DNA from 2 places in the Variovorax sp. PEI5 genome. Region 2 is predicted to be linked to the other one. Evidence: riboswitches for the same ligand, from Rfam matches in the RefSeq annotation. Region 2 holds a riboswitch; the other holds the start of a gene.
What was found. A riboswitch is a leader RNA that binds a small molecule or an ion and turns the genes downstream of it on or off. The one in region 2 is predicted to bind S-adenosylhomocysteine.
Positions count from the first base shown of each region.

Region 1 (6,952 bases), 600 kb from region 2:
GCTCGCCATCAGCAGCGCGCCGGCGAGGCGCGTGGCGCGCGGCGTGCGCAGCGGCGCGAAACGTTCGCGCAGGGCCCGCGCGCCCCGCGCCCAGCCAATGGCGGCGAGCAATGCGAGCAATGGCGAGGCCGTCATCAGGTAGCGCGGGTAACGCGAACTCGCGACCCACACCAGCAGCATCCAGGTGCTCGCCAGCAGCAGGCCGCGCACCGTCGCGTCGCGACGCGCCCGTGGCAGGAAGGGCACCACCAGCGCCGGCCAGAGCAGCCAGTCGGGCCAGCCGGCCTTGTCGCGCAGGTCGGCCAGCTGGCCCTGGTAGTCGGCCAGGTTCCAGTCGGTGAAGCCGAACCACCTGCCGCCCAGCGGGCTGAACGGATCGCCGGCGAGGAGGGCGTTGCGCGCGTACCAGTAGCCGCACGGCAGCAGCAGCACGCCCGCGACCCACAGCCAGGTCGAGGGCCGGCGGTCGCGCAGCGCCAGCACGAAGGCGAAGAACGGCAGCAGCGCCAGCGCCTGGTACTTGGCGCCGGCCGCGATGCCCAGGCAGAAGGCGCAGACCAGCAGCCAGCACCGGCCGCGCGCCGCGTCGCTGCGCCATTCGTGCAGCGCGGCGAAGGCGACCGTCGCGAACAGCGTCACGCCCATGTCGACATAGGCGCGGTCGTACTGGCCCTTGGAGAGCAGCAGCCAGATCGCCGCCGCCATGCCGGCCACCACGCGATCGCGCAGGTGGCGCACGGCCAGCAGATGGATCAGCCAGGCCGTCAGCCAGCCCGTCGCGGCATGCACGAGATGGGGCAGCACATCGTCGCCCCAGAGCAGCGGCACGGCGAAGAGCAGGTCGAAGTTGTAGGGGAACCAGGGATAGCGCAGCCAGTCGCTGACCACCAGGCGGCCCGTGCGCGCCCATTCGCGGGCGTGCGGCAGGTGATAGGCCAGTTCGTCCCACGCCATCGGCGGCGCCAGCGGCGCCAGCAGCGTGGGCAGGATCAGCAGGGCGACGGCGACGAGGGTCCAGCGCTCGGCGGTGGTGCCGCAGGACCAGGCGTCGCGCCAGCGCCAGCGGCGCGACCCGCCGGGTGGGGCCGCCGGGCCCGGCGGGTGCCGCCCCGCATCCCGCAGCAGCCGCCATGCCCCCAGGCCGACACCGGTCGCGACCAGTGCCAGCACCGGTGCCCGGTCCAGTCGACCGGCGATGCCCAGCACCTGCAGCACGCAGATCCAGATGCCGATTCCCAGCGTCGTCGCGATCGGCCCCGTCAGGTCGCCGATCGGGTGAAGCAATCCGGGCGAGGGCCGGCCCGGTGCGGTGGGCGCCGGCGCCGCGAGGCGCTCGCCCAGCAGCCACCGCCCGATGCCCCAGCAACCGAACAGCCAGGTGCCCAGCAGGGCGTACTGCGCGAGCGCGAAGCCGAGCGGGTGCGATGCCACGGACGGCGGCGTCGGGCGTCAACCCGCGTTCTGCAGCGACAGGCCGGCGTGTTCGCGCAGCGGGTGGAAATGGATCTTGGGAAAGCGTTCCTGCGCCAGCCGGACGTCGTAGGGCGAGGTGCACAGGTAGGCCAGCGTATTGGCCGCATCCAGCGCCATGCGCGCCGGATAGGCGTTGACGAACTCGCGCAGTTCGGCCGGCGTGTCGGCGGTGATCCAGCGCGCGCCGGTGTACTGGCAGCCCTCGAGCCGCACGTCGCAGTCGTACTCGCCCTTCAGGCGGTGCTGCACGACCTCGAACTGCAGCTGGCCGACCGCGCCCAGCAGCATCGGCCCGCCGATCTCGGGGCGGAACACCTGGATCGCGCCTTCCTCGCCGAGCTGCGCCAGGCCCTGCTGCAGCTGCTTGGTGCGCAGCGGGTTCTTCAGGATCACGGTCATGAAGAGTTCCGGCGCGAAGAACGGCAGGCCGGTGAACATCAGGTTGGCGCCGTCGGTGATGGTGTCGCCCAGCTGCACGCCACCGTGCGTGGTGAAGCCCACGATGTCGCCGGCGAAGGCTTCCTCCACCGCCTCGCGGCGCTGGCTCATGAAGGTCACGACGCTGGTCGGACGCAGTTCCTTGGCCGTGCGCTGCACCTTGAGCTTCATGCCCGGCGTGTAGCGGCCCGAGGCCATGCGCACGAAGGCGATGCGGTCGCGGTGCGCCGGGTCCATGTTGGCCTGCACCTTGAAGACGACGCCGGCGAAGTCCTTGTCCTCCGGCCTGATCTCCTTGACCACCGGCTGGCGGTTGACCAGCGTGGTGCTGGTGCGCGACTGTGGCGGGGGCGCGAGGTCGACCAGGGCGTCGAGCACCTCCATGACGCCGAAGTTGTTGACGCCGGAGCCGAAGAACACCGGTGTCTGGCGGCCGGCCAGGAAGGCCTCGCGGTCCCAGGCCGGCGAGGCGCCGGCGGCCAGCTCCATGCTCTGCTCGGCATTCTCGAACTCGGCGCCGAAGCGCCGGATGAGCTCGGCGCGGTCGTCCAGCGCGATGGTCTCGAATTCCTGCGGCAGGCGCTCCTTGCCCGAGTCGAACACCGTCATGGTCTGCGTGCGCAGGTTCATGATGCCGCCGAAGCTCTTGCCCTGGCCCACCGGCCAGGTCATCGGCACGCAGGGCATGCCCAGCTCGCGCTCGATCTCGTCGAGGATGTCCAGCGGCTCGCGGACCTCGCGGTCCATCTTGTTGACGAAGGTGATGATGGGCGTGTCGCGCTGGCGGCAGACCTCGATCAGGCGCCGCGTCTGCGCTTCCACGCCGTTGGCCGCGTCGATCACCATCAGGGCCGAATCGACCGCCGTCAGCACGCGGTAGGTGTCCTCGGAAAAGTCCTTGTGGCCGGGCGTGTCCAGCAGGTTGATGACGTGCTCGCGATAGAGCATCTGCATCACCGACGAGGCCACCGAGATGCCACGCTGCTTCTCGATCTCCATCCAGTCGGAGGTGGCGTGGCGCGTCGCCTTGCGGGCCTTGACCGAGCCGGCGATCTGGATCGCGCCCGAGAACAGCAGCAGCTTCTCCGTCAGCGTGGTCTTGCCGGCGTCGGGGTGGGAGATGATCGCGAAGGTGCGGCGACGCTTGGTTTCTTCGAGGAATTTGTCGTTCGACATCGGGCAGGATTCAAGGGGGGAGGGGGCGGCCGGCACGACGCCGGCGGCGGAGGCGGGCGGGAGGCCGCGATGGCCGCTATTGTCCCTCAGGGCGTGCCGGCTCAGCCGCGCCGGAACTGCTTGCGCAGGAACGGCCGGTGGCGCGCGATGTGCGCCAGCTGCGCCTCGGCGATGGTGCCGCCGAGGTCGACGCCGTCGCCATTGAGCACGTCGTTGGCGAAGTCGAGCGCGCGCGCCACCACCTCGGCCTCGTCGACGCCCTGTTGCGCGGCGAGGTCCAGCGCGACACGCTTCATGGCGCGCTGCGACAGCATCCACATCGCGCCGAAGGAGTCCCAGGCGGCCGCGGCCTCCTTGAAGCGGTCGCGTTCGGCCAGGATCTGGTCGAGCGGCCGGGCCAGGATCTCCTCCAGCTGGCCGAGCCGGTCCATCAGCTGCGCGTTGCGCGCCTCGAGCGCCTGGCGCAACTCGTCCGCGCTGGGCGGCGGCGTGATGGAGCCATCGGGATTGGGCGTGGCGATGTGGAGCGTGTCGGTCAGCGTCATGGCCCTGATTCTCGCGTCGCCGGGGCCGCCTCCACGGTTCTCACATCGGCGGCACGAAGCCGTTGCGGCCGGCCAGCACGCGCACGGCGGTCGGCTGGCCGTTGCGTTCCTGCGCATTGACCAGCACCCGCGCGCCGGGCGTCAGCAGCGCGTCGGTCGCGGGCCGGAAGGTCACGACCGGCACGTCGCGCGGCACGATCACGGTCTTCTCGCCGCCCTTGTAGGCCAGGCGCAGCTGCTGACCGCCACGGCCCGAAGCCGGTGCCGCCGCGAGATCGGCGACGGTGGCGTTGGTCATGGTGCTGCGGGGTTCCAGGTCCCAGGGGAAATGCCCCTCGCCGGTGCCGCGCGCCTCGGCCGGGAACACCAGCACCTCGAGCGCGCGCTGCGTGCCGTCGGGCTGCGGCATGGCGGCGGTGCCGACATAGCTACCCTGCTTGATGTCGGCCAGCCGGATCGGATAGACCTCCGAGACCGGCAGGTCGGCCGCCCGCGCCATGCTCACGACCTCGCCGCCGCGATCCTTGACGATCAGCCGGGTGGCATCGACATAGACGACCGTGCCGCGCACGCGCACCGTGGGCGTCGCCGGGGTCGGGGGCGCCGGGGGCGCGGGCATCGCGCCCATGGGGACGGCCGGTCGGGCGGGCTGGCTCCAGGCCGCCTGCGGCAGGACCAGCAGGCTGGCCACGAGGCCGGCCGCGGCGAGCGGGGCGGCGGCGAACGAACGGAACAGCGGGCGGAGGAGGGCGGTGGTGTGCTTGCGCGTCATGGTGGAAGGCCTTGTCGAAGATTCGACCGCGCCGGGTGCCGCGATGGCCCCGGAACGCGTGTCGGATGCGACTCTAGGAGCGTCGCGACCGTCGCCCATGCAGGGATTCGAGCCGGTCCGGGGCAGGGCGAAACCGGTGCTGGGCTAAAATTCCGCCTCCGAGGAGCGTTGCAGCGCCATCAGGCGTGAGGCTCGGAACACATCGCAACCACGCTCATCCGCTGTCCATCGCGGTGAGTTCCGTCTCCGTCAGACGCACATCCCTCGATCCAGCGGCATCCGCAATCAGCCTTGGAGTGTCTTCCTCATGAGCGCCGTTCTCGAATCCCCGTCTTCCGTCTCCCCCGTGCTGCCCACCGCGGCCGCGTCCGCCCGGGCCGCCGACCAGGCCATCACCGACATCTCGCTCGCCGCCTGGGGCCGCAAGGAGATCCGCATCGCCGAGACCGAGATGCCCGGCCTGATGGCCATCCGCGAGGAATTCTCGGCCGCGCAGCCGCTCAAGGGCGCGCGCATCACCGGTTCGCTGCACATGACCATCCAGACGGCGGTGCTCATCGAGACGCTGCAGGCGCTCGGTGCCCAGGTGCGCTGGGCCTCCTGCAACATCTTCTCGACGCAGGACCACGCCGCCGCCGCCATCGCCGCGGCCGGCACGCCGGTGTTCGCCATCAAGGGCGAGTCGCTGGAGGACTACTGGGACTACACCCACCGCATCTTCGACTTCGGTGCCGAGGGCACGCCGGGCGAAGGCCCCAACATGATCCTGGACGATGGCGGCGACGCCACGCTGCTCATGCACCTGGGCCAGCGCGCCGAGCAGGACCTGTCGCTCATCGACACGCATTCGAGCGAGGAGGAACGCATCCTGTATGCCGCCATCCGCAAGAAGCTGGCCGAGGACCCGACCTGGTACAGCCGCAAGTCGGCCGAGATCATCGGCGTGACCGAGGAGACCACCACCGGCGTGCACCGCCTGAACGACATGTCGGCCAAGGGCCTGCTGAAGTTCCGCGCCATCAACGTCAACGACTCCGTCACCAAGAGCAAGTTCGACAACCTCTATGGCTGCCGCGAATCGCTGGTCGATGGCATCAAGCGCGCGACCGACGTGATGATCGCCGGCAAGGTGGCCGTCGTGGCCGGCTACGGCGACGTGGGCAAGGGCTCGGCGCAGGCGCTGCGCGCCCTCTCGGCCCAGGTCTGGGTGACCGAGATCGACCCCATCAACGCCCTGCAGGCCGCCATGGAAGGCTACAAGGTCGTGACCATGGAGTACGCCGCCGACAAGGCCGACATCTTCGTCACCACCACCGGCAACCGCGACGTCATCCGCCACGAGCACATGGTCGCCATGAAGGACCAGGCCATCGTCTGCAACATCGGCCACTTCGACAACGAGATCGACATCGCGTCGATCGAGAAGTACCAGTGGGAGGAGATCAAGCCGCAGGTCGACCATGTCGAGTTCCCCGACGGCAAGCGCATCATCCTGCTGGCCAAGGGCCGCCTGGTGAACCTGGGCTGCGGCACCGGCCATCCGAGCTTCGTGATGTCGTCGTCCTTCGCCAACCAGACGATCGCGCAGATCGAGCTGTTCACCAAGCCCGATGCCTACGAGTCCGGCAAGGTCTACGTGCTGCCCAAGCACCTCGACGAGAAGGTCGCACGCCTGCACCTGAAGAAGGTCGGCGCGATGCTGACCGAACTCAGCGATGCCCAGGCCGCCTACATCGGCGTGGACAAGGCCGGCCCGTACAAGGCGGACACCTACAGGTACTGAATGGCTCGCCCCCAGTCTTCGCGCACTGCGTGTCGCTTCGCCAACCCCCTGCCGGGGGCGACACCGGCGGCCGGGCGGAACCCGTTCCGCGGTGTTGCTGGCAGGAGCTGTCATGCGCGCTGATCAACTGTTGGTGGAGCGTGGACTGGCGGCGTCGCGGTCGCAGGCCGTGCGGCTGATCGCCGGCGGACTTCGCTGGCGCGACGCCGGCAGCACCGATGCCTGGCGCCCGGTCGGCAAGAACCGCGACGACATCCCCGAGACGGCCGAACTCGACCTGGCCGACGCGGCCGAGTCGCGTTTCGTCTCGCGCGGCGGGCTGAAGCTCGAAGGCGCGCTGGCCACCGCCGGCATCGACGCGCGCGGCCGCCACTGCCTGGACATCGGGCAGTCGACCGGTGGCTTCACCGACTGCCTGCTGCAGCACGGCGCGGCCCATGTGGTGGGCATCGACGTCGGCCACGGCCAGCTGCATGCGCGCATCCGCGAGGACGAGCGCGTCACGGCCATCGAGCGCGTCAATGCGCGCGCCCTGACGCGTGCCGATCTGCCGGAGGACGAACGCGCCGAGTTCGACCTCGTGGTGGGCGACCTGTCGTTCATCTCGCAGACGCTGGTGCTGCCCGCCGTCGTGCCCTTCCTCGCGCCCGGTGGCGACCTGCTGATGCTGGTCAAGCCCCAGTTCGAGCTGCAGCCGGGACAGGTCGGCAAGGGCGGCATCGTGCGCGACGCGGCGCTCTACGCGGTGGTCGAGGCGCGTCTGCG
Region 1 covers NZ_CM155257.1:2,224,326-2,231,277, reverse strand. The annotation lists gene AC1MLT_RS10315 (ArnT family glycosyltransferase) at 1-1,431, opposite strand, end outside; gene AC1MLT_RS10310 (peptide chain release factor 3) at 1,450-3,087, opposite strand; gene AC1MLT_RS10305 (hypothetical protein) at 3,189-3,632, opposite strand; gene AC1MLT_RS10300 (hypothetical protein) at 3,673-4,404, opposite strand; S-adenosyl-L-homocysteine riboswitch at 4,561-4,627, shown strand; gene ahcY (adenosylhomocysteinase) at 4,712-6,187, shown strand; gene AC1MLT_RS10290 (TlyA family RNA methyltransferase) at 6,300-6,952, shown strand, end outside.
Region 1: linked by a shared signal. The riboswitch ahead of ahcY (adenosylhomocysteinase) and the one ahead of metH (methionine synthase) in region 2 are both predicted to bind S-adenosylhomocysteine.

Region 2 (6,952 bases):
GGTGCCCGTTGTCGAGCGTGACGCGATAGCGCGAGTCGGGCAGGACTTCGGTCACTGCGCCGTTCATTTCGATGAGTTCTTCCTTGGCCATGAATTACCTCTGGATGTGTGTTGACGGTGATGACGGGAAAACGATGCGGTGGGCGGGCGGAACGCTCATGCGGCGCACGGCACCGGCGATGCCGATACAACGCGCGAGCCGGTGCGTTCGCGCACCCAGCCCAGTCCTTCGTCGACGGCATAGCGCAGGGCCGCCGAATGGCTGGTGAAACGTGGCGTGAAGCGCATCACGCGATCGTGCATGCCGCTGCCGCGGCCGGAGCGGATCGAGACCGAGGCGGCGAAACGACCGTCGTCGAGGTTCTTGATCAGGGGCGAGACGAGGTATTTACCCATCGCCACGCTGTGTTGAATGATGTCCATGAAAGCCTTGCGCACCGCGACGCCGCGAATGCGCTGAATACAGTTGAGAACGGGACGGGGCCGGCCGTGATGGCGTCGATACGGACCGGCCGCGGCGCCTAACGAGCGCGCGGTTCGCTTCAACAGGCACGAAGGCAGTGGTGGCACACATGGACGCCTGGTCCGCAAGGACCGTGGCGCTCCAACACACTGTGCGGCTGGCTGGGGAGGCGGGAAGCCCGATGATCCTGGTGACGGGATCGCCGGGCCAGCCAGCAGGGAAGACGAAATGCTTCGTCGTGATATCGAAACGAACCCAGGATTATAGCTTTTAACGAGCCATCGTGTGGATCGCATCGATGCTGTCAATCGCCACGGGATGCCGACCCACCACCGACTGTCGCGGCCCGGAGACATTGAGGATGCCGTCCGACCCGTCCACGGCCCGGCCTGGTCACAATGGATTTCCTCCGCTGTCCCCACGCCCGCCCGGCGGGTTCCCGCACCATGCCCCAGACTGTCGCCGGCCGTCTCAAGATCGGTCTCTCCGCCTGCTTCCAGCATGCCGATCCGTCCCGCCCGCTGTTCACCAACAAGACGCTGCAGTATGTCGAGCAGTCGATCGCGCACTGGCTGATGTCCGCCGGCGCGATGGTCGTGATGGTGCCCTGCCCGACCGGCGCCACCGCGCGCGGCGACACCAAGCTCTCGCACTACGCCGAATGGCTCGACGGCGTCGTCATGCACGGCGGCGCCGACGTCTGGCCCGGCAGCTATGGCGAGGTGCCATTGCGCGAGGCGTGGATCGGCGACCGCATCCGCGACCTCTACGACCTGGCGCTGGTGGAGGCGTTCGAGCAGGCCGGCAAGCCGATCTTCGGCGTCTGCCGGGGCCTGCAGCTCATCAACGTGGCCTTCGGCGGCACGCTGTTCCAGGACATCGAGACGCAGCATCCCAACGCGCTGCGCCATCGCGATCCGGTGAGCTACGACCAGAACTTCCACGACATCGAACTGGTCGAGGGCACCCGGCTGTCGAGGCTCTATCCCGGCGTGGCGCATGCCCGCGTCAACAGCATCCATCACCAGGGCATCAAGGATCTGGCGCCGGGCTTCGAGGTCGAGGCCTGGAGCTATCCCGACCGCGTGCCCGAGGCGATCCGCCGCGTCGCCGGTCGCACCGGCGGCGGCTACATCGCCGCGACGCAGTGGCATCCGGAGTTCCACCGCCCCGGCAGCACCGTGAGCACGGTGGACGACACCGCGATCCTCGACGACTTCCTGGGCGCCTGCCGCAGCGCGCAGGCGCAGCCCGCGCGACCGCATCGCCTGATGCCGGGCAAGATCCGCGACCGCGCCGCCCGCATGCTGCGCCAGGCGCTGCTGCTGCGGCGCCGCTGAGGCGCCGGCCCCGGCTGGCCTGGCCTGGCTACAGGTTGGGCGCCAGCAGGCGCTCCAGCTCCGACTCCGGCTGATGGCGGCGCGCAGCCTGGTCGGCCAGCTGGTCGTGGCCGATCTTGCCGACATTGAAGTACGTCGAGTCGGGATGCGCCAGGAAGAAGCCGCTGACGCTGGCCGCCGGCGTCATGGCCAGGCTCTCGGTCAGGGTCATGCCGATGTCGGCGCAGCCCATGAGATCGAACATGGCGCGCTTGACGCTGTGGTCGGGACAGGCCGGATAGCCCGGCGCCGGACGGATGCCGCGGTACTTCTCGGCGATCATCTCCTCGTTGCTCAGGCCCTCGCCGGCGGCATAGCCCCAGAGGTCGGTGCGCACGCGATGGTGCAGGGCCTCGGCGAAGGCCTCGGCCAGCCGGTCGGCCAGTGCCTTGAGCATGATGGCCGAGTAGTCGTCGAGATCGTCGACGAAGTACTTCTCCTTCTTCTCCACGCCCAGGCCCGCCGTGACGGCGAACATGCCCACGTAGTCCTTCAGTCCGCTCGAGCGCGGCGCCACGAAGTCGGCCAGGCAGCGGCTCGGGCGCGGCACGCCTTCGATAACCGGCTTCTCGGTCTGCTGGCGCAGGCCGTGCCAGGTCAGCGCGACCTCGTTGCGCGTCTCGTCGGTGTAGAGCGCGATGTCGTCGTCGTCGACGCTGTTGGCCGGCCAGAAGCCGACGACGCCGCTGGCGCTGAGCCAGCGGCCCTCGATCAGGCGCTTGAGCATGCGCTGGCCGTCGGCGTAGACGCGCACGGCCTCGGTGCCGACCACCTCGTCCTTCAGGATGGCCGGGAACGGCCCGGCCAGGTCCCAGGTCTGGAAGAACGGGCCCCAGTCGATGTACTTGGCCAGCTCGGTGAGGTCGAAGTTGCGGAAGACGCGCCGGCCGATGAACTTCGGCACCGGCGGGACATAGCCGCTCCAGTCGATCGGCGTGCGGTTGGCGCGCGCCTTGGCCAGCGGCCACAGCGGCGTCTGCTTCTTGTTCGCGTGCTGCAGGCGCACCTTGTCGTAGTCGACGTTGAGCTCGTCGATGTACTTCGCGGCCTGGTCGGAAAGCAGCGACTGCGCCACGCTGACGCTGCGCGAGGCGTCGGGCACGTAGACCACCGGGCCCTCGTAGTGCGGCGCGATCTTGACGGCCGTGTGCACCCGGCTGGTGGTGGCGCCGCCGATCATCAGCGGGATCTTCCTGATGCGGAAATGGTCGTCGCGCTGCATCTCGCCGGCGACGTACTGCATCTCCTCCAGGCTCGGCGTGATGAGGCCGGAGAGGCCGACGATGTCCGCCCCCTCGACCTTGGCGCGCGCCAGGATCTCGTGGCAGGGCACCATCACGCCCATGTTCACGACCTCGAAGTTGTTGCACTGCAGGACCACCGTGACGATGTTCTTGCCGATGTCGTGGACGTCGCCCTTGACGGTGGCGATGACGATCTTGCCCTTGGTGCGCACGTCGCGGCCGGCGGCCTCGTCGCGCAGCTTCTCCTCCTCGATGTAGGGCAGCAGGTGGGCCACGGCCTGCTTCATGACCCGGGCCGACTTCACCACCTGGGGCAGGAACATCTTGCCGGCGCCGAACAGGTCGCCCACCACGTTCATGCCGTCCATGAGCGGGCCCTCGATGACGTGCAGCGGACGCCCGCCCCCGGCCAGGATGCCGCGATACGCCTCCTCGGTGTCCTCGACGATGAACTCGGTGATGCCATGGACCAGCGCGTGGCTGAGCCGGTCGCCCACGCTCACCGGCGCCTCGGGCGTGCCGCGCCAGTCGTTGCGCCGGCTCTCGTCCTTGGCACCGCTCTTGGCGGTCTCGGCCACCTCGACCAGGCGCTCGCCGGCATCGGCTCGGCGGTTGAGGATGACGTCCTCGACCCGCTCGCGCAGCACCGGCTCCAGGTCGTCGTAGACGCCCACCATGCCGGCGTTGACGATGCCCATGTCCATGCCGGCCTTGATGGCGTGATACAGGAACACGGTGTGGATCGCCTCGCGCACGGGATCGTTGCCACGAAAGCTGAAGCTGACGTTGCTGACGCCGCCCGAGACCTTGGCGCCGGGCAGGTTCTGCTTGATCCAGCGCGTGGCCTCGATGAAGTCGACCGCATAGTTGTCGTGCTCCTCGATGCCGGTGGCGACGGCGAAGATGTTGGGGTCGAAGATGATGTCCTCGGCCGGGAAGCCGATCTCGTCGACCAGGATGCGATAGGCGCGCTCGCAGATCTCGACCTTGCGCTCGTAGGTGTCGGCCTGGCCCTTCTCGTCGAAGGCCATCACGACCGCCGCGGCGCCATAGCGGCGCAGCAGCCGCGCCTGGTGGCGGAACTGGTCCTCGCCCTCCTTCATGCTGATCGAGTTGACGATGCCCTTGCCCTGGATGCAGCGCAGGCCGGCCTCGATGACCTCCCACTTGGAGCTGTCCACCATGATCGGCACGCGCGCGATGTCGGGCTCCGAGGCGATCAGGTTCAGGAAGCGCACCATCGCGGCCTTGCTGTCGAGCATGGCCTCGTCCATGTTGATGTCGATCACCTGGGCCCCGTTCTCCACCTGCTGGCGCGCGACGGCCAGGGCCTCCTCGAACTGGCCGTTCAGGATCATGCGCGCGAAGGCCTTGGAGCCGGTGACGTTGGTGCGCTCGCCGATGTTGACGAACAAGGTTCCCTCGCCGATCTGCACGGGTTCGAGACCCGACAGCTTCATCGCCGGGACGGCGGCGGTGGATGTGGCGGCGGAAGTGGCGGGGCTGGAGGACGACGGCATGGACTCACCTGGTTCGCGGAGGTTCAGGCGAGCGTCGTTGCAGGGGGGAACACGCCCGAGCCTGGCGGGGCGCGACGCGCTCCGCTGCAACGCTCCTCGGGGAGGCGCGATTTTAGGCGCATCGGCCCGGCCGACGCGCCGTGGGGCCGGTCAGGCGAGTTCGAACAGCACGTCCTGGGCGCCCTGCCACAGCACCCGCTCGCCGAGCGCGCGCAGCTGCTCGCGCCCCTCGACGATGGTGAGGAAATGGTTGCCGGCGAGCTGGCCCATCTTGCTGGAGAAGCTGCAGGCGCCATAGGCCAGGATGATCTCGGTCTCGCTGTAGCCGCCCGGATAGAACAGGATGTCGCCCACCGACGGGTGGCTGGTGTGGTTCTCGAAGCCGACCGGCGCGCCGTCGGCCTCCAGCCTGAACTCGCCCAGCGGCACCCAGCAGCCCTCGCCGCTCCAGCGCACGTGGATCAACTGCTGGCGGTAGGGCAGCAGCGAGAGGAACGCCGCCACGGTGCGCGGCGCGTCGGGATGGGTCAGGGCGATGAATTCGAGGCCGCCGGCGGTGATCTTGAGTCGGGTCATGGGGTCGATGGAGAGGAAAAAGGTCGGTCGGGAAGGACGGAGGACGGGGCGACGGGGTTCAGCCGCAGCAGCCGCCGAACAGGCCACGACGATAGAACGGCGCCAGGTCGTCGGCCAGCGCCCGGACATCCTCGCGCCAGGCGGCGTGGGCCGGATCGGCGGCCAGGGCGTGGCGGGTGCGCGCCAGCAGCTCGGCCTTCAGGGCCGGCTCGTCGATGCCCAGCACCCGGCCATGCTCGACGATCGCGCGCCCGCCGGCCAGCACCCGCGCGATGTGCGCGCCGTGGGCGCGTGCCAGCAGCAGGTCCAGCGGGTCGGTGTCGGCGAACAGGGCATCGTCGTCGAGCGCGTCCCAGTCCAGCAGCACGATGTCCGCCGGCTCGCCGGGCGCGATGCGGCCCTGCCCGCGCGCGGCCGCTCCGGCCACGCTGCGCGGCCCGTGACCGGCGCCGAAGGCCCACAGCTGGCGCGGCGTCATCGTGGTGTCGTAGCCCCAGCCGCGATGCAGCGCGAAGGCCAGCCGCAGCTCGCGCAGCGCGTCGTCGTCCTCGTCGAGGGCCAGGCCGTCGAGCCCCATGGCGACGCGGCAGCCCTGCCGCAGCATCTCCGGCAGCGGCGCGATGCCGGACTTCAGACCCAGGTTGGAACTGGTGTTGACCGCCAGCGTGACGCCGCGTTCGGCCAACAGCGCCAGTTCGTCCGGCCGCGCCCAGGTGCAGTGCGCCAGCGTGAGGCGCGGGCTCAGCAGGCCGATGTCGTCGAGGAAGCGGACGACGCCCCCGGGATGCGCGGCATCGGCCCAGTCGCGCTGGTAGCGCGTCTCCAGCAGGTGCATGTGCACGGGCCGCCCGGTGTCGGCCGAGGCCCGCGCGATGGCTTCGAGCAGCGGCGTGCTGCACCATTGCACCGCCGTCGGCCCGTACTGGACGGTGACGTGGTGGGCATGGCCCTCTTCCGCCACCATGGCGCAGACCTCGTCCACGAGCGCGAGCTGCGCGGCCGGCGCGACCGGCGGTGCCGCCAGCCGCTTGGCCACGGCGTCGCGGATGCCCGGCCTGAGCGCCGCCAGCACGGCCGCGTCGTCCGCGTAGCCGATGCCGTGGCGGTCGCGCATCGACACCGCGAAGCCGATGCGCACGCCGACGTCGCCTGCCGCGCGGGCCACGGCGCGGGCCTCGTCGACATAGGGCATGCCGCCCTGCACGCGCGTGTAATGGACCATCAGGTGCGTCACGCCATGGCGCGCCGAACGCGCGAAGGACGTGGCCGCGCACAGGTACGGATCCATGCCCGGCACCACGCCCAGGAACGGCAGCCAGCCCTCCAGCGGCTGGCCGAAGGCACCGAGCGTGGCGCTGCGGAAGGTGCGCGCGTGGTCGTGCGCGTTGGCCAGCGCGGGCAGCGCCAGCAGGCGACGCCCGGTCGCGGCATGGCCGAGCGCGTCGAGCGTGGCGATGCGCCCGTCCGGCGCGATGCGGATGCGCACGTCGGCGCGGGCCGGCTCGGCCCCGGGATCGGCCAGGGCCCAGGCGCAGTCGATGTCGGCGGCGATCGCTGTGGTCGCGGCGGGCGCGGTCATTTCATCGCCATCCGGCGCTCGGCGACGGGGGGCAGGAAGCGGCGGTCGAACACCTCGGCGGCGGTCGGCACGCGCGGCATCTCGAAGGCCTGCTGCAGCTGCAGGAACGAGCGCGCGAAGCGGGCGTCGGCGACATCGCCCAGGCCGTCGGCGGCGACCTCGGGCGTCAGCATGACGGTCTTGAGCGCGTA
Region 2 covers NZ_CM155257.1:2,826,043-2,832,994, reverse strand. The annotation lists gene infA (translation initiation factor IF-1) at 1-91, opposite strand, end outside; gene AC1MLT_RS13090 (hypothetical protein) at 157-423, opposite strand; gene AC1MLT_RS13085 (gamma-glutamyl-gamma-aminobutyrate hydrolase family protein) at 910-1,803, shown strand; gene metH (methionine synthase) at 1,832-4,546, opposite strand; S-adenosyl-L-homocysteine riboswitch at 4,629-4,710, opposite strand; gene AC1MLT_RS13075 (DUF3830 family protein) at 4,757-5,182, opposite strand; gene AC1MLT_RS13070 (amidohydrolase family protein) at 5,241-6,761, opposite strand; gene AC1MLT_RS13065 (ABC transporter substrate-binding protein) at 6,758-6,952, opposite strand, start outside.